DNA from 4 places in the Sphingomonas sp. GW822-FHT03G08 genome. Region 4 is predicted to be linked to each of the others. Evidence: predicted binding sites of a transcription regulator. Region 4 holds the regulator's gene; each other region holds the start of a gene.
The links. The regulator LexA, encoded in region 4, represses DNA repair genes until DNA is damaged. The targets are predictions, from matches to a motif close to GTTCCNCNCTTGTTCT.
Positions count from the first base shown of each region.

Region 1: the regulator LexA is predicted to act here: its motif matches at 3,281-3,296, upstream of AC1RJ5_RS11060 (ribonucleoside-diphosphate reductase subunit alpha).
Region 2: the regulator LexA is predicted to act here: its motif matches at 3,090-3,105, upstream of AC1RJ5_RS09510 (ImuA family protein).
Region 3: the regulator LexA is predicted to act here: its motif matches at 2,350-2,365, upstream of AC1RJ5_RS09300 (error-prone DNA polymerase).

Region 1 covers NZ_JBXAMZ010000001.1:2,398,658-2,403,397, forward strand. The annotation lists gene AC1RJ5_RS11045 (hypothetical protein) at 1-181, opposite strand, end outside; gene AC1RJ5_RS11050 (DUF2171 domain-containing protein) at 283-546, shown strand; gene AC1RJ5_RS11055 (endonuclease domain-containing protein) at 549-1,028, opposite strand; gene AC1RJ5_RS11060 (ribonucleoside-diphosphate reductase subunit alpha) at 1,093-3,042, opposite strand; gene AC1RJ5_RS11065 (MFS transporter) at 3,726-4,740, shown strand, end outside.
Region 2 covers NZ_JBXAMZ010000001.1:2,065,742-2,070,481, forward strand. The annotation lists gene AC1RJ5_RS09495 (hypothetical protein) at 1-33, opposite strand, end outside; gene AC1RJ5_RS09500 (Hsp20 family protein) at 98-601, opposite strand; gene AC1RJ5_RS09505 (Y-family DNA polymerase) at 850-2,406, opposite strand; gene AC1RJ5_RS09510 (ImuA family protein) at 2,327-3,058, opposite strand; gene AC1RJ5_RS09515 (TonB-dependent receptor domain-containing protein) at 3,319-4,740, shown strand, end outside.
Region 3 covers NZ_JBXAMZ010000001.1:2,030,966-2,035,705, forward strand. The annotation lists gene AC1RJ5_RS09300 (error-prone DNA polymerase) at 1-2,324, opposite strand, end outside; gene AC1RJ5_RS09305 (hybrid sensor histidine kinase/response regulator) at 2,439-4,343, opposite strand; gene AC1RJ5_RS09310 (hypothetical protein) at 4,607-4,740, shown strand, end outside.
Region 4 covers NZ_JBXAMZ010000001.1:953,110-957,849, forward strand. The annotation lists gene AC1RJ5_RS04135 (molybdopterin molybdotransferase MoeA) at 231-1,418, shown strand; gene lexA (transcriptional repressor LexA) at 1,477-2,169, shown strand; gene AC1RJ5_RS04145 (EF-hand domain-containing protein) at 2,173-2,868, opposite strand; gene AC1RJ5_RS04150 (ComEC/Rec2 family competence protein) at 2,895-4,740, opposite strand, start outside.

The DNA of each region.
Region 1 (4,740 bases), 1.4 Mb from region 4:
CGGCATAGACCGCGACGTCGGGCACGATCAGCGAGAGGAACCACGCCACCGGGAAGATGAAGCCGTGCCAGAGGCCGAGCAGGAAGCCCGGCGCCTCGGGCTGGACGGCCGTGGGTATCTGCTTCGCGCAGGCGGCGAGCAGCAGGAAGGCGGCGACGGACAGAGTGCGGAACGGCTTCATGCAATCCCCCGAACGGGTGAGTGACAGGCTGCACGCGCGGCTGCATCGTTTCCCCGCCGCGCGCGTTGAGCGTGCGAAACCGTCCCCCAAGGAGAATGGCGATGACCGACGTGAGTGCAATCAAGGAGCATATGGAAGTGATCGGCGCCGACGGCGTCCATGTCGGTACCGTCGACCATGTCGAAGGCGAGCGCATCAAGCTCACCAAGAAGGATAGCGGCGCCGAGATCGAGGGCGCCGAGGGCTCGCATGCCGGGCACCACCACTACATCTCGCTCGGCCTGGTCGCCGGCGTGGAAGGCGATCAGGTCCGCCTGAGCGCGAACGCCGATGTGGCGGTCGAGATCTTCGAGGAAGAAGCCTGAGCTCAAAACCCCTCTCCCTTTGGGAGAGGGGCAAGCCGCGAAGCGGCGCGGGGTGAGGGTGAGCGCGATGCAGCTTGCGATTGGCGACCCTCACCCTTCCCACTCGGCTTCGCCGAGCGGGCCCCTTCCCTCTCCCAAAGGGAGAGGGAAATTTGGGCGATCACGCCGTCGGCGTTTTCCAGCACATCGTTGTTCCAGAACCGCAGCACGCGATAACCCTCGGACTCGATAAAGCGCGTGCGGCGCGCATCATATTCGACGGCCTCCGCATGCTGGCCGCCATCCACCTCGATCACCAGACGCTCGGCGAAGCAGAGGAAATCGACGCGATATGGCCCGACCGGGGCCTGAAACCGCCACTTCCTGTCGTGAAAGGCAGTGCGCAGCGCGCGAAGCAACCTCTTCTCAGCTTCCGTGGCACCCCGCCGCAACTCTCGAAGCCGCGGCACCGTGCCTGACGGTTGATCCTGATAGAGGCGCACTCGCCCTCACCCTTCCGCCGCTTCGCGGCTCCCTCCCTCTCCCAGAGGGAGAGGGATTATTGCCTCACTGGCACGCCAGGCATTCGTCGTAATCGGTCGACTCGCCCAGGTTGAACTGCGGCTTGTCGATCGTGTTGTCGGCTTCCACGCCGCCCGCGAAGCCGGCGCGCTGCACCGACTTGGAACGCAGATAATAGAGCGACTTGATGCCGAGCTCCCAGGCGCGGAAGTGGAGCATCAGCAGGTCCCACTTCTCGACATCGGCCGGGATGAACAGGTTCAGCGACTGCGCCTGATCGATATAGGGCGTGCGGTCGCCGGCGAGTTCGAGCAGCCAGCGCTGATCGATCTCGAAGCTCGTCTTGTAGACGTCCTTCTCTTCCGGCGTGAGGAAGTCGAGGTGCTGGACCGAGCCGCCCTGCTCGAGGATCGAGTTCCACACCGCATCCGAGTTCTTGCTCTTCTCCGAGAGCAGCTTCTCCAGATACGGGTTCTTGACCGAGAAGGAGCCCGACAGCGTCTTGTGCGTGTAGATGTTGGCCGGGATCGGCTCGATGCAGGCCGAGGTGCCGCCGCAGATGATCGAGATCGACGCGGTCGGCGCGATCGCCATCTTGCACGAGAAACGCTCCATCACGCCCATGTCGGCCGCGTCCGGGCACGGGCCGCGCTCGACGGCGAGCGCCATCGAGGCCTGATCGACCTGCGCCTTGATGTGCTTGAACATCCGCAGGTTCCAGCTCTTGGCCATCGCGCCTTCGAACGGGATGCCGCGTGCCTGGAGGAAGGAGTGGAAGCCCATCACGCCGAGGCCGACGCTACGCTCGCGGCTGGCCGAATAGGCGGCCTTCTCCATGCCGGGCTCGGCGCGGTCGATATAATCCTGCAGGACGTTGTCGAGGAAGCGCATCACGTCCTCGATCAGGTTCTTGTCGTCCTTCCACTGATCCCAGGTTTCCATGTTGAGCGACGAGAGGCAGCACACAGCGGTGCGCTCATTGCCCAGATGGTCCTTGCCCGTCGGCAGCGTGATTTCCGAACAGAGGTTCGAGGTCGAGACCTTGAGGCCCAGATCGCGGTGATGCTTGGGCATGTTCGAGTTCACGTGATCGCTGAACACGATGTACGGCTCGCCGGTGGCGAGACGGGTTTCGACCAGCTTCTGGAACAGCGCGCGCGCATCGACCTTGCCGCGCTCGGACTGGTCCTTGGGCGAACGCAGCACCCACTCCTCGCCGTTGCGCACCGCTTCCATGAACGCGTCGGGGATCAGCACGCCGTGGTGCAGGTTCAGCGCCTTGCGGTTGAAGTCGCCCGACGGCTTGCGGATCTCGAGGAACTCCTCGATCTCCGGGTGCGAGATGTCGAGATAGCAGGCGGCCGAACCGCGGCGCAGCGAGCCCTGCGAGATCGCCAGCGTCAGCGAATCCATCACGCGGACGAACGGGATGATGCCCGAGGTCTTGCCGTTGAGGCCGACCGGCTCGCCGATGCCACGCACCGAACCCCAATAGGTGCCGATGCCGCCGCCGCGCGAGGCCAGCCAGACATTCTCGTTCCAGGTGTCGACGATGCCGTTCAGGCTGTCCGGCACCGAATTGAGGAAGCAGGAGATCGGCAGGCCGCGGCCGGTGCCGCCGTTCGACAGAACGGGAGTGGCGGGCATGAACCACAGCTTCGAGATATAGTCGTAGATGCGCTGGGCGTGCGCCTGATTGTCGGCATAGGCCGAGGCGACGCGCACGAACAGGTCCTGGAAATTCTCGCCAGGCAGCAGATAGCGGTCGCGCAGCGTTTCCTTGCCGAACTCGGTGAGCAGCGCGTCACGCGAATGATCGACCTCGACATCATACGCACGCGGCGCGACGGTCTTGGAATCGGTCTTCTTGCGCAGCTTGGGCGCGGCCTTCTCGGCAGCGGCCTTGGCTGCCGCATCCGTGGCGGCCTTGACGGCAGCGGTGGGGGCTTCGGCGACGGTATCGTTCACGCTGTTTTCCGTGTCCCTGAATTCCATGACAACACCCCTGATAAAGCTTCACGCGCCTCTCGCATTGGAGAGACATCAAATCCCGACTCAAGGGGCGCCGATACTATCACCGGCTCGGTCGATCGCGAAGAACAAAACATGTCCATCACACCTCGTCCCAGGCACGAGTCGACCCCTTCCGCATATGGGTATGCGGCGGAGAGTCCACCAGTGCTTGAGCTTGCCCCTCAGTGCAACCACAACAGATTGTGCCAAACCGAGTCCGGGCACAAGAGCCGAAATGGTTAATATCCACAACGCTTCGTCGCTAAAATGACTCGCTTCACAGCAGCTGCGCAACTGCTGCAATGCCGCGACGCGCGGACTTTCCTAGGGTTTCCGAAAGGCAAGGGAACGAACGCGGAACGTAAATTTTTTTAACGTGGAGGACTCATGGCGACCACAAGGGCTTGTGGTTGACCGCTCGGAAGCACCGCAGATGGTGGCTGTCCGATTGTTCCCGGCGAAAGCCGAAGCCCGGGGTCACACGCAGCATGGCAAAGAAACCCTGGGCCCCGGCTTTCGCCGGGGAACCGGGTGCCCGGATGCCCGCTCACCCCAATGAGCGACGGCGTACTACACCGCGCGGCAATTGCAGATTGCGCCGCAGCCATGCGACTATACCAAGGTGCGCTTGCGGATCGTTCCGCCGCATGCGGAATTATATCGGGATGGCAACGAACGGGGCAGAAGCGGAGGATCGGGACGCCTGGCAACCGGCGCCGCATGAACGCTCGCCCATCCCCGGATCGCCGCCCACCCCCTGGCACCCGCTGTCGCGGCGCATCGCCTATTTCTCGGTCGCGGTGCTGGTGGTGCTGTCCGGATCGCTCGGCAATGCGATCGTCACCGCCAACCTGACCACGCTGCAGGGATCGCTGGGGCTCTATTCGGCCGAGATCCAGTGGCTGCCGACCGCCTATGTGATGACCAATGTCTGCGCCAACATGGTGCTCATCAAGTTCCGCCAGCAATTCGGCATAAGGCTGTTCACCCAGATCTTCCTGATCGCCTTCGCGCTGACCACCGCCTCGCACCTGCTGGTCCACAGCTTCGCCAGCGCCGTCGCGGTGCGCGCGATCAGCGGGATCGCGGCGGCGGCATGCAGCACGGTGGGGCTGCTCTACATGGTGCAGGCCTGGACGCCCGAGCACCGGCTGAAGGGCATCGTGCTCGCCGTATCGCTGCCGCAGATCGCCGTGCCGCTGGCCCGGCTGTTCCCCAGCGAGGCCTTCGAGCCCGATCGCTGGCAGACCATGTATCTGTTCGAGCTGGGGCTGGCGCTGTTCTGCCTGGCCGGGGTGCGGCTGCTGGTGCTGCCGCCGGTCGAGCGGATGAAGGCGTTCGAGCCGCTCGACTTCGTGACCTTCCCGATCTTCGCGGTGGGCATCGCATTGCTCTGCGCGGTGCTCGGGCTGGGCCGGTCGGTCTGGTGGTTCGAGGCGCCCTGGGTAGCGCCGGCGCTGATCGGGGCGATCGTGCTGATCCCGATCGCGGTGGTGATCGAGCATAACCGCAGCAATCCGCTGCTCAACACCCGCTGGCTGGGCAGTGGCGACATCGTGCGCTTCGCGCTGGTATCGATCCTGACCCGGGTGGTGCTTTCCGAACAATCGATCGGGGCATCGGGCCTGCTGACCGTGCTCGGCATGGGCAATGACCAGATGCGGATGCTCTATCTGGTGG
Region 2 (4,740 bases), 1.1 Mb from region 4:
ATCGCGCAGCAGCCCCAGGAAATGGACGGTCATCGTCGAATCCTCCTCGATGCGGTCGATCGGGACATGCCCGCCCTTGCCAGGCGGGCATGTCGGCTTACGCCGCTTCGCGGTCTGCGGGCTCGGCCTCGCTTACGGGTGTGGAAGGGCCCTCCAGCCGATCGTTGGCGGGCGCGGAAACCGTGCCGCCGATCGCGATGCGCCGGGGCTTCATCGCCTCGGGGACTTCGCGCTTGAGCGCGATCCGCAACAGGCCGTTGTCGAACTGCGCATCCTCGACGACGACGAAGTCGGCCAGCTGGAAGCGGCGTTCGAAGGCGCGCGTGGCGATGCCGCGGTGCAGGAAGCGACCGGTGTCGCCCTCCTCCTCTTCCTTGCGGCCGGTCACGCTGAGCTGGTTGCTCTGCGCCACGATCTCGATCTCGTCGGGGCGGAAACCCGCGACCGCCAGGGTGATGCGATAGCGGTCCTCTCCGGCCTGCTCGATATCGAACGGCGGGTAGCTGTCGGTCTCGCCGCGCGCGCCTGCCTCAAGCAGGTCGAACAGACGGTCGAAGCCGACCGTCGAGCGGCGATAGGGCGAAAAGTCGAAAGTCCTCATATCCAAATCCTCCATATGAGCAATTTGAGCACGAGGCGCACCGGGAGAGAGCCGGTGCCCTCAGGTCCTGCCGGACCGAGTTTTCGCGTCCGGCGACGCGAAGATGGTTTTTGCAAAGGCGGCTTCAAGACCTCTTTCGGAGAATTTTTTGCGGCATCGCCGGGCCCGTCGCGAGGACGCAGGCGGCGCGCCTGCGCTTGCCGGGGCGGGCCGTTGTCGTTCCGGCGCCTGCCCCGTCCGCGGCGCGATCAGGCAAAGGCACCGTGGATGAACCAGGTCATCGGGCCGGTGGCGCCGCGCTCGCCGTCGCCGAGGCGAAACAGCCAGTAGCGCCCGCCGCCCTCGACCTCGACCTGGAAATAATCACGCACCGAATAAGGCGCCCGTGCTTCCGTGCCGCCCTCGCGCCACCATTCGCCGTGCAGGCGCTCGGGCCCGTCGGCCTGGACCACCCGGTAGCGCGTGCGTCGCCAGACGAACATCGCCGGCGGATGATCGGGCAGCATCGCCGTGACCTGGATCGGCTGGGGTGGATCGATCAGCCGGCCGGGGCGCGGCAGGTCGTAGGCCCAGCGCGCGCCTGCGGCAGGGGCGAGCGCGGGCAAGGTCGCCACCGACCGCTCGGGCATGCCGCCCGGCAAGGGCGCGGCGCGGCGAAGGCTCGCTTCGCCGAAGCGGTTGGCGAGCGTGTCGATCAGGCCCGCCACGTCCGCCTCGCGACGGCCGGCGCGGGCAAGATCGGCCTGGGCGGCGGCCAGCGGCTCGACGAGCTGCGCTACCAGGGTCATCGCCTCAATGCCGAGCCCCGGCTCGATCTGGTCGATACGCGCCTGGAGCAGCCGGGCGAGATGGGCAGCGTCGCGCGTCGGCGTGGCGGTACCGACGCGGATCGCCTGCGCCTGGCCGTCGACGCGCTGGAAATGGCAGTCGAGCCGGCGCGCGCCCTTGCCGAGCCGGACGAGCTGCGCGGTTATGTCGCCGACGAGGTCGCCGATCACCCGGCCGAACGCCTCCGGCGTCGCGATCGGCTCGAGCAGGGCGCGCCGGGCGCGCGGCACCCGCGGCGCGAAGATCGGCTCGATCGGCTCGGGCGCGTGGCCGAGCGCCTGGTCGAGCCGCTGGTGCAGCACCCGGCCGAACCGGCGGGCGAGCGGGCCGCGCGGCGTCGCGAGGATCTGCTCGATCCGCTCGAAGCCGAGCTTGCGCAGCCCTTCGACCAGCGGCGCCTCGAGCCGCAGCGCCGCGAGGGGCAGCAGCGCCATCGCCTTGCGCTGGTCGTCAGGGGGGATCGCGACCGGCCGGCCGGCAAGCACGTGCCGGGCGACCGCATGGGCGCAGCCCGGCGTATCGGCCACCGCGACCTGTACCGCGAAGCCGGCGCCGGCGATGCGGCGGTGCAGGTCCTTGAGCAGCGCGCGCTCGCTACCGAACAGCGGCGCGCAGCCGGTGACGTCGATCCAGATGCCCCGGGGCGGATCGGGGGCGACGACGGGGGAATAGCGCGAGCACCACAAGGCGAGGCGCCGGAGCGCGGCGAGATCGCCTTCCGGATCGGCATCGACCACCATCAGCCCGGGCGCCAGGCTGCGCGCCCTGGTGACGGTCATGCCGGGCGCTATGCCTAAGCTGCGCGCAGCGGGATCGATCGCGGCTACGATCTTGCGGCCATGATCGGGGAGCGCGGTGACGAGCGGCCGGTCGCCGGCCGGCGCGGCGTCGCGAGACTCAGCTCGCGAGACGCCGCTCGTCCGCCGCAGCCGGTCGGTCGACCAGCTTGGCAGGTAGAGCGAGACGACCCTGCGCATCGCAGGCCTCCACGATCCAGGACTTGGGCTCGCCGCCGCGCACCCGCTCGAGGCGCAGGTCCCAGCGGGCGCGGCCGAGGCTGGGGATGCCGAGCGGCTCGCTGGGCGCGGCGAGCACGCGCCAGCGCGTGACCGCCGCGGTGCCTTCCGCGACGGCATCGACCGGGGAGGCCCGGCGGAACACGAAGGCCGTGGTGCCCGAGCTCTCGGCGGCAAGCTGCAGCCGCTTCGATGCCGTCGTCGTGAGCTTGGCGACCTCTCCCACCACCCCGGCGAGCCCGGGATGGCGCAGGCACTCCTCCATCGCCAGCAGGACGTTCGTGTCGCTACCCGCCTCGACATGGACGACGCGGTCCGGATGCAGGCCTGCCAGGTCGAGCGCGGGCGCGAACAGGTCGCGCCATCTGAGGCACCAGAAGACCGGACCCTCGATCCGGGCGAGGATGCCGGCAAGGAAGACGGTGGCGGCGGCGTCGTCGCACAGCGCATCACTGCCGGCGACCTCATGGAGCGCGCCGGTCGCCAGGCCGCCGCCCGGAAGCCGCCCGTCGAGCGACGCGATCCCGAACGGCACCGCTGCGTGCCGCTGCCCTACGCCTTCGATGGCGGCGATGCGTGAACGCAGATCGGCAATGACAGCTGGCTGCCGCATGAAGGTCCAAGACTCGATAAGAGGTTGATTCGTTCCCTTTTTGTTCGGAAGAATGCCGGGCCGTCAAGAACGGGGTCCGACGCCGAGGTCCCGACCGGCTTGCCGGGAACGCGGGCCAGGCCGGTCGCGCAGAGACGAATCCTCGGGTCGTTACGGGGCCGTCAGCCAAGAAAAATATTTTGTGGTCCGACCCCGTATTCCGCCGGCCCGCCCGTCAATCCCCCAACGCCGCACGAAGCTCGGCGATTGGGAGGGTGGAAATGAGAGTCTTGAGAAAAGCATTCTGCGCCGCGCTGCTCGGCGCGACGGCGATCCCGGCCCGCATGGCGATCCTGCCGGCAAGCGCGCAGGAGGCATCGATCGCCTTCGACCTGGCGCAGCAGGACCTTGGCGCAACGCTGCGTGCGCTCGCCCGCCAGGGCGGCCGCGAGATCCTGTTCGCCGACGCCGATATCCGCGGCCGCCAGGCACCGGCGATCCGGGGCAGGTTCACTATTGAGGAGGCGGTTCGCCGGGCGATCGCGGGCACTGACCTCGTCGTCGACCAGCAGGCTGGGGCGCTCGTCATCAGGGTGCGCGCCAGAGCTGCTGCGGAGGACGGCACCGACCCGGCGATCATGGTGACGGGCACGCGCATCCGCGGCGCCACCGGCCCCTCGCCGGTAATCGTGATGACGCGCCGCGGCCTTGAGGAACAGGGCCTGCCGGACATGGCGAGCGTTTCGCGGATCATCCCGCAGAATTTTACCGGAGGGCAAAACCCCGGGGTCGCGGGGGGCGGTGACCAGGGCGGATACAACAACATCAATAACTCGACGACGCTCAATCTTCGCGGGCTGGGCTCGGACGCGACGTTGACGCTCATCAACGGTCACCGCCTTCCTTACGACGCCGTCAACCAGGGCGTCGATATCTCGACCATTCCGCTGGCGGCACTCGAGCGCATCGAGGTCATCATCGACGGCGCCTCGGCGCTATACGGCTCGGACGCGGTCGGCGGCGTCGCCAACCTGATCCTGCGCCGCGACTATGACGGCCTTCAGGCGAGCGCGCGCATCGGCGGCTCGGCCGAGGGCGGCAATGTTCAGCAGCAATATTCGGGGGTCGGCGGCGCGCGTTGGGCAGGCGGCGGCTTCATGGCCGCGATCGACTATAGCAAGGCGACGCCGATCTATGCGGACCAGCGGGACTATACGCGCGGCCTTGCCCGGTCTCAGATGCTCGGCAGCGGCTATCGGCAGGTCAGCGGCGTACTGACCGGCCATCAGGATCTCGCGAGCTGGGTCTCGTTCGAACTCGACGCCGAACTCGCCGACCGCCGGTCGCGCAAGGCGGTCGCCTATTCCGTGACGGCCCCGGTGACCACCTATGGCCAGCTCAGCCTGCCCGTCGTGCGCTCCTATTCGGTCACGCCGTCACTGCACTTCAAGCCCGGCGGCGGGTGGGAAGCGACCCTCGCGATGACCGACGGCGAGAGCTCGACCGTCAGCAACGCGAAGCGCTACATCAACGGGCTGAGCCTGGGCCGCTCCGCCTATGACAACCACCTCACCAATTTCGAGGCGAGTGCCGAGGGCCCGCTCGCCCATCTTCCCGGCGGCGAGGCGCGCCTCGCACTGGGCGGCGGGTATCGGCGGTTCCAGCTCGACTTCGATGTGCGATCGACGAGCGGCGGGGTCACA
Region 3 (4,740 bases), 1.1 Mb from region 4:
ACGCCGTGCTCGCGGGCGTCCCGGACGATCTGTGCGGGCGCGTAGAAACCCATCGGCTGGGCATTGAGCAACGCTGCGCAGAAGGCGTCGGGATGATGGCATTTCATCCAGCTCGAGGCATAGGCGATGAGCGCGAAGCTCGCCGCATGGCTCTCGGGAAAGCCATAGCTACCGAAACCCTCGATCTGCTTGAAGGTCTTCTCGGCGAAGTCATGGGCGTATCCGCGCGCGACCATGCCGTCGATCAGCTTGTCGCGAAAATGGCTGACGCCACCGGTCAGCTTGAACGTCGCCATGGCGCGGCGGAGCAGGTCCGCCTCGCTCGCCGAGAAGCCGGCGCATTCGATCGCAACGCGCATCGCCTGCTCCTGGAAAAGCGGTACGCCGAGCGTCTTCTCGAGCACGCGGCGCAGTTCCTCCTTCGGATAGGTGACCGCCTCCTTGCCCTCGCGACGCCGGAGATAGGGGTGGACCATGTCGCCCTGGATCGGGCCCGGGCGCACGATCGCGACCTCGATCACCAGGTCGTAGAAGGTGCGCGGCTTGATGCGCGGCAGCATCGCCATCTGCGCGCGGCTCTCGATCTGGAAGACGCCGAGCGTGTCGGCCTTGCGGATCATCGCATAGGTAGCCGGATCCTCCGCCGGGATGGTCGCGAGGTCGAGCGCGACGCCCTTGTCGGCCTCGAGGAATTCGAAGGCGCGCCGCATGCAGCTCAGCATGCCGAGCGCCAGCACGTCGACCTTCATGAAGCCCAAAGCGTCGATGTCGTCCTTGTCCCATTCGATGACCTGGCGGTCCTCCATTGCGGCGGGCTCGATCGGCACCAGGTCGTCGAGCCGGTCCCGGGTCAGCACGAAGCCGCCGGGGTGCTGGGAGAGGTGCCGCGGCGTGTTGATCAGCTGCCGCGCCAGCTCGAGCGTGAGCGCGAGCCGGGGATCTGCCATGTCGAGATTGAGTTCCTCGGCTTGGACGGAAGTGACACCCTCGCGGCTCCAGCCCCAGACCTGGCTCGCCAGCCCGGCAGTCATGTCCTCGCTGAGCCCCAGCGCCTTGCCGACCTCGCGTACCGCCCCGCGCGCGCGGTAGCGGCTGACGACCGCGGTGAGCGCGCTGCGGTCACGGCCATAAGTCTCGTAGATCCACTGGATCACTTCCTCGCGCCGCTCATGTTCGAAGTCCACGTCGATATCCGGCGGCTCCCTGCGCTCGGCGCTGACGAAGCGCTCGAACAGAAGTTCGGAGCGGACCGGATCGATCGACGTGATGCCGAGGCAATAGCATACCGCCGAGTTGGCGGCCGAGCCCCGGCCCTGGCAGAGGATGTCCCGCGAGCGCGCGAAGGCGACGATGGAATGGACGGTCAGGAAATAGGGCGCGTAGTCGAGCTGGCCTATGAGGCGCAGCTCATGCTCGAGCTGCGCGCGGATCTTCGGCGTCACGCCGTCCGGATAGCGCCCGGGGGCCTTCTCCCAGGTCAGCCGCTCCAGCTCCTGCTGGGGGGTGCGCCCCGCCCCCTTGATCTCGTCGGGATATTGATAGCGGAGGTGCTCGAGGTCGAAGCTGCAGCGCTCCGCAATCTCGAGGCTTCGTACGACCGGACGCGTATCGCCGAGATAGCGGCGGTACAGCCGCTCCATCTCCGCGCCGGTCTTCAGGTGCCGGTCGGCGATCCTTTCGCGGCGGTCGCCCAGCGCATCGACCGTACATTTCTTCCGGATGCAGGTGACCACGTCCTGCAGCAAACGCCGCTCCGGCGCGTGATAGAGCACATCGCCCGTCGCCACGGTGGCGACCCGCGCCTTCGCCGCCATTTCGCACAGGTCGCGCAGTCGCACCGCGTCGCGCGGGCCGCGGCGCAGCGCAAGCGCCAGATAGGATCGGTCGGCGAAGATACGGCTGGTCCGGTCCAATGCCGCCAGAGTATCGGCATTGGCCCGGTCCGGAACCAACACGCCGATAAGTCCCTGGTTCCAGGTCTCGATATCGCCCCAGTCGAGATGACAGGCGCCCTTGCCGGCCCGGCTCTTGCCGATCGAAAGCAGGCGTGTGAGCCGGCTCCAGGCGGTCCGGTCGGTCGGATAGACGAGCAGGGCTGTGCCATCGGCCAGATCGAGCCTGCAGCCGGCAATGGAGCGCACGCCGGTCGCCTTCTGGGCGTCCCAGGCGCGCACGATTCCCGCGACCGAGTTGCGATCGGCGATACCGAGCGCGGGAAGACCGAGCAGCGCCGCCGCAGCAAACAATTCCTCGGGCGAGGAGGCGCCGCGCAGGAAGCTGAAATGCGTGGTTACCTGGAGTTCGACATAAGAGGGGCTGGACATGGGACGAGTCGGCAAGAGGAACGGTGTTCCTTATATGTTCTTGCCGGCCGGGTCGAATCGATCCTCAGGCCTCATTGCCCCGGACCGACGCTCGTGTCCGGGGCCGACCGCCGCCTAGTCGCCCTGCGCCAGCAACGTGCGGATCGCCACCGCAAGCGTCTGGAGCTTGTATGGCTTGCGAAGAATGGGAAATTCCCGCTGGTCCGCGGGAATGAACTGCTTGCTGCTATAGCCGCTCGCCAGCAGCACCGCGACCCGATCGTTCTGCTCGCGCACGCGCTTGGCAAATTCCAAGCCGTTCATGCCCGGCATGACGATGTCGGAGAATATCAGGTCGACCGAGTTGTCTCTCAGGCGCTCGAGCGCTTCCTCGCCGCTCGCAGCCTCGACCACCTCGCAACCGAGATCCTCGAGCAGCTGTCGCGCGAAATAGCGGACATGGTCGCTATCCTCGACCAGCAGCACATTGAGGCCGGCGGAAATCGAGACTTGGGGATCGAGCTCTGCCCCCTTTTGCGCCGGCTTGTCGGTCCGGGGCAGCAGAATGCGGACCGTCGTGCCGTGGCCGAGCTCCGATTCGATGGTTGCGGAACCCCCGGATTGCACGGCGAACCCATGGATCTGGGACAGGCCGAGCCCGGTGCCCTTTCCGGCCGGTTTGGTCGTGAAGAAGGGCTCGAAAACGCGCTCCAGCTTCTCGGGCGCGATGCCCTCCCCGGTATCGCTGATCGCAAGGCACACCATGTCGCCCTCGGGCCGCGAAAGGTTGCTCGTCACGAGACGGATCTGGCCTCCGTTCGGCATCGCATCGCGCGCATTCAACACCGCATTGAGCAACGCAGTCTCCAGCCCCGTCGGATCGATCTCGACCGGCCAGAGCGCCGGCGCCAGGTCGAGCTCGAGCGCGACATTGCCGCCCAGCGTACGCTGGAGCATCTCGGCCACCGCATCGAGACGAACGCTCAGATCAAGAACCTCGGGCTCGAGCGGCTGGCGCCGCGCAAAGGCCAAAAGCTGCGAAGTCAGGCTGGCGGCGCGCTCGGCGGTCTCCAGCATGACGTGGAGATAGCGGTTACGCTTTTCGGCGGGCAGGTCCGGCTGCTGCAGAAGGAAATCGGTCGAGCCGCGGATCACGGTCATCAGATTGTTGAAGTCGTGCGCGATGCCTCCGGCCAGCTCGCCGAGTGCCTGGAGCTTCTGCGACTGGAGGAGCGCGGCCTGGGTGTCGCGCAGCTCGTCCTGCGCGAGCTTGCGCTCGGTCACGTCGCGCGTGATCTTCGCGAAGCCGATATGGGTGCCGACCTCGTCGTAGATCGGATCGATGACGACATGGGCCCAGAACAGCGATCCATCCTTGCGGACGCGGCGAGCCTCGGCCTCGAACTTGCCTTCGCGCAGTGCCGTCTCGAGCGCCATGGCCGGCGTGCCCCGCGCGCGATCCTCTTCGGTGTGGAAGAGCGAGAAATGCTCGCCCAGCACCTCCTGCTCCTCATAGCCCTTGATTGCGCGGGCGCCGGCGTTCCAACTCGTGATGCGTCCGCTCGGATCGAGCATGTAGATGGCATAGTCGTGTACGCCCTGCACGAGCATGCGGAATTGCAGTTCGCTGGCCAGGCGCGCCTGTTCGAGCTGGCGCCGCTCGGTGATATCGCGCGTGATCTTGGCGAACCCGACCAGCGTCCCATCCTCGGCGCGGATCGGGTCGAGCACCGCATGCGCCCAGAACCGGCTGCCGTCCTTGCGCACTCGCCAGCCCTCGACCTCCGACCGCCCCTCGTCGGCCGCCTTGGCAAGCGCTTTGGCGGGAAGCCCGGCCGCGCGATCCTCCGGCGTAAAGAAACGCGAATAATGCTCGCCGACGATCTCCTCCGCGGCATAGCCCTTGAGCCGCTCGGCACCCGCGTTCCAGGTGACGATCCGGCCTTCGCGATCGAGCATGTAGATCGCATAGTCGATCACCGACTGGACCAGTATCTCGAACCGGTTTGCGACAGGATCCTCGAGCGGCGATTGGACCATATTATTCCCTGAAAAGAAGGCGCTGCGCCGCCATAGCGCGCATGGGCACGGCCGCGCAAATCCCGCTAGAAGGCGGAGATTGCTGGAAATTGTCCGGCTCCTCCGGGCCGCAGGATGCGCCACGACCGGAGCGCGCCCGAGGGGCGAGCATAGCTCAAACGGCGGGCCAGTTATGACTGTGGGCGGAACGTGCGCGTTGCCAAGGGGTTGATATCACCGCGTGGAAAGTATGCCCTGAAGTCAGCTAAGTGCAGGAAATCATTGTGTCGGATCCTCGTATCGTCGCCATTGGTCTGCTTACCCGGCAGGACCCGGAACGGCTGGGAGAAAGCTTCCGGGGCGCGATACCAGTGCCGGCCGATGGAGGGTTCGACGATCTCTTGCGCCAGCTCGACCA
Region 4 (4,740 bases):
CATTTCGGTTTCTTGTCATGCGGCCACGGCATATCTCCTATCACCTGAACCACTTCAACAACCCACCATCGCTAGAATATCGCCTCTCCATATCTTTACGACCTAAGAAGCGCTCCCCACTTGGCTGACAATGTCAGGAGCACAACGAAATCAACTTCTCGGGATGATGACCGCGTAACTCCCGCACCACCTACTGGCGCACCCCCGCCCGCTTGCCCTAGGCAGGCGCCATGCCCGCCGCTCTCCTCCCCGTCGCCGAAGCCCAGCAGCGCCTGTTCGCGCGCGCCGCCCCGCTCGCCGAGGAGGCGGTGCCGATCGCCCTGGCCGCCGGACGCTGGGCCGCCCGCGATGTCCTTGCCCGCCGCACCCAGCCCGCCTCTGCCCTCTCGGCGATGGACGGCTATGCGATCCGCTTCGCCGATCTGCCCGGCCCCTGGCAGGTGATCGGCGAGAGCGCTGCCGGGCGCGGCTTTGCCGGCGCGGTCGCCCCGGGCCAGGCCGTGCGCATCTTCACCGGCGCCCCGCTGCCGCCCGGCGCCGATACCATCCTCGTCCAGGAGGAAGCCGCGCGGGAGGGCGATCATCTCGCACTGGCCGGCGAAGGCCCGCTGCGCCTTGGCGGCAATGTCCGTGCGCGCGGGCTCGATTTCAGCGAGGGCGATGTATTGCTCCGCGCCGGATCCCGGATCACCTCCGCCGCCCTCGCGCTTGCCGCCCTGGCCGGCCACGCGACCCTGCCCGTCCGCCGCAAGGTCCGGGTTGCGCTGCTCTCCACCGGCGACGAGCTGGTTCCGCCAGGCGCGCCGCTCGGGCCCGACCAGATCCCCGAGACCAACCGGCTGCTGCTCACCGCGATGCTGGCCGATCTTCCGGTCGAGCTGATCGACCTCGGCATCCTGCCCGATCGCCTGGGCGTGCTCGAGGCCGCGTTCCGCGCGCTCGACTGCGATCTGCTCGTCACCACCGGCGGGGCCTCGGTCGGCGATCATGACCTGGTTCGCCCGGCGCTGCTCGCGGCGGGAGCGGAGATCGATTTCTGGAAGATCGCGCTGCGCCCGGGCAAGCCGATGATGGCCGGGCGGCTCGGCGAGGCGATGCTGCTCGGCCTGCCCGGCAATCCCGTGTCGGTGTTCGCCACCGCGACTTTGTTCGTGCGGCCGCTGGTCGCGCATCTGGCGGGGGCCGCCGATCCCTTGCCGCGCAGCCGGTCGGTGCCGCTCGGCGAACCGCTGCCCGCCACGGGCGCGCGCGCTGACTATCTCCGTGCCGAGCTGGTGGGGGGCCGCGCCTTTGCCGCGACGATCCAGGACAGCTCGATGCTGCGCACGCTGGCACGGGCGACGTGCCTGATCGTGCGTCCGGCCGGGGCGCCGGAGGCGAAAACGGGCGACTCGGCGGAAATCCTCGACATCGCTTGACAAGCGCGCGGAACATTGCATAAACGTTCGCAGTCTGTTCCACGCCAGGAGAAACCGGATGCTCACGCGCAAGCAGCACGAGCTCATCTGCTTCATTGCCGATCGGCTTGCCGAGACCGGCGTCTCGCCTTCGTTCGAGGAAATGAAGGAAGCGCTCGATCTCAAGTCGAAGTCGGGGGTGCATCGGTTGATCTCTGCGCTGGAGGAGCGCGAGTTCATTCGCCGCCTGCCGAACCGCGCCCGCGCGCTCGAAGTACTCCGCATGCCCGAGCGCGGCGATGCGAAGCCGGCCGCTGCGGCCAGGTCCGCCGCCCCCGCGGTGGCCGTTTCGAATCTCTCCCCCTCCGCGCCCCTGCCATCTCCCGCGAACGATGTGATCGAGATTCCGCTCCACGGCCGCATCGCCGCGGGTACGCCGATCGAGGCGCTGGAAGGCTCGTCGATGCTCCCGGTTCCCGCGGCCTTGCTGGGCGCGGGCGAGCATTATGCGCTTGAGGTGGCCGGCGATTCGATGGTCGAGGCCGGTATTCTCGACGGCGACTATGCGCTGATCCGCCGTACCGAGACGGCACGCGACGGCGAGATCGTCGTGGCGCTGATCGACGATGCCGAGGCGACCTTGAAGTATTTCCGCAAGGAAGGCGCGATGATCCGGCTCGATCCAGCCAATCGCGACTATAACGCCCAGCGCTACCGTCCCGATCAGGTCCGCGTGCAGGGCCGGCTGGCCGGCCTGCTGCGCAAGTACTGAGGCTCAGGCCAGGAACTCGTTCCAGGCGACCTTGCCGTCGCCATTGCGGTCGAGTTCCTGGAACGGCGCCACATCGGGCTGCCGGCCGAGGAATCGGAACAGGTTCCACGCGGCGGCATATTCGGCGGGCGAAAGCGTGCCGTCATGATCGGCATCGAGCAGGTCGAAGCCGGCGCGGAACATCCTGAGCCGGTGCGCCGCGAATTCGGCGAAGCTGACCCTGCCGTCCCGATTGGCATCGGCCTTGGCCAGGGTGAAGTCGGACGCGGAAATGGCAAAGGGCCGCAACCCCCGAATATCGGGCATCGAGGCCCGGCGCAGCGGCAGCGCCATCACCCGATGCTCCCCGCACCAGATTCGCGGCTCGGCGCGCTTCGGACCGAATTCGTCGGGGGTGAGCACTCCGTCATGATTGCGATCGAACGCGGCATAGCTCGGCCGGAAATCCGGTGCGGCAGTCACCGCGACAGGCATGGCCAGCCCGATCGCCCCGATCATCCCTACGGCGGCCAAAGGGCGACACCAGCGGCGCAACCGGCTTGGCGCAGGCGCGTCGCCGGCGAGATGCGCATCGACATAGCCGCGCACCACATCGCTCGCCGTCCGCCCTTCGGCCCGGCATTGCTCCATGAAGGCGCGCTTCACCGCATGGGGCAGCCGCACTTCGATCGTGTCGCTTTTCTTCGGGTTCCGGATCATGCTGCGAGGAGAGCCCGAAGCCCCTGTCAGCGCCAGCGATTTCGTGTCCGGACAGGTGCAAGTCCCTGCTCCGGCACATAGACCGGCTGCACTTTCGGCGGGTCGCGCCAGGGATGCCGCCCTCCGCCACGCACCATCGCCACCCGACCGCTGGCAAAGGCGATCGCCAGCCCGCCGGTCCTGTCCAGCTGCGGCCGATCGAGCTTTAGCCAGCGCGGCGCGCAGCCCGCCGGCAGGCGCCGGTCGCTGATCACCACATCGACCTTGCGACATAGCGTAGTGAATTCGGCCCAGGGCAAGGCATAGCCGCTCCGCGTCGCCGCAACCCGCCACACCCGCCCCCCGGCACGATGCTCGATCAGGCACAAATCGAGGCTGCAAGCAGCCCCCGGCTGGTCGGACAAGGCAACCGGTTCGACATCGCTGCCGCCGGTTTCCGCGAGCATGTCGCGGGTATAGTCACCCGCCCGATCGCGCAGCAGCGCCATGCTGCCATCGGCCATGCGGATCGCGAGGTGCCGTCCGTCGCCGGTCACGATCAGATCCGGCGCCGGCGTGGCGAGCATCCAGCCCAACCCCATGACAAGCGGCACCGCCCCCGCCCAGCGCACGTCCGTCCGCCAAAGCGCCAGCCACAGCCCGCCCGCGACCATCAGCGCAAAGGCGCCGCCCGGCATGGTGGGGAACGCCGCGACCGCGCCCGGCGCGGCAGCCGTGGTCCGTGCTATCCAGAGCAGCAGCTGCAGCGCCTGATCGGTAAGCCACCAGGCCGGCCAGCCCAGCCCCACCACATCGAGCAGCAGCGCCAGCGCTTCCAGGGGCATGATCACAAAGGTGGTGAGCGGGATCGCGACGATATTGGCGAGCGCGCCGTAAATCCCGGCCTGGTGGAAATGAAACAGCCCGATCGGCATCAGCGCGAGCTCCACCGCCACGCCGGTCAGCAGCAGCGAACCGATACCGCGCAGCAACGCCGCCCCCCGCCCCTCCTCGCGCTTGCCGAACCAGCGGTGCATGAATGGACTCTCGTGCAATGCGACGATCGCCGTCACCGCCGCAAAGCTCAGCTGAAAGCTCGCGCCCGCGAGCGCCTCGGGCCAGAGCAGCAGCACGATCACCGCACCCGCCGCAACCAGCCGCAGCGTGATCGCCTCACGCCCCAGGCTCAGCGCCAGCAGCACCAGCAGGGCGGCGACGCAGGAGCGGATCGTCGGCACTTCCGCGCCGGTGAGCAGCGTATAGCCGATCGCCGCCAGCGCGCCCGCCCCCGCCGCAACCAGGGGCAGCCGCCAACGCAGCGCCAGGGTCGGGCTCAGGGCGAGCAGCTTGAGCACCAGCAGCATTGCCGCCGCGGTCACCGCGGTCACGTGCAGCCCACTCACCGAAAGCAGGTGCGCGAGGCCGGAGCGCTGCATTGCCTCCACATCCTCTTCCGCGATCGCGCCCTGATCACCGGTCGCGAGCGCGCTGGCGATACCGCCCGCGCTGCCCTCGACTCGCGACTGGATATGCGCCGAAAGCGACGCCCGCAGATCGGCGCCCGCCGCCCGCGCCGGCGTCACAACCTCGACGGGATCGAAGCCCTTTCCGGTAGCGCCAAGTCCAGCGAACCACGCCGTACGCGCAAAATCATAGCCCCCCGGTACCGAGGCCTCGGCTGGAGGCATCAGCCGGGCACGCAGCTTCACCACCGCATCCGGCGCCAGGCCGGCAGGCACGTCCCGCGTCTCGAGGTTCACCCGCACCCGCGGCGGCAGGTCTGTGCGGCCCGGCAGCAACGTCACCCGCACCACCTCGCGTGCGGGCATCCGCTCCACCCGCACCACGCGTCCGGTAATCTCCACCACCGCGGGACGCGCCAGCACCGGCGCC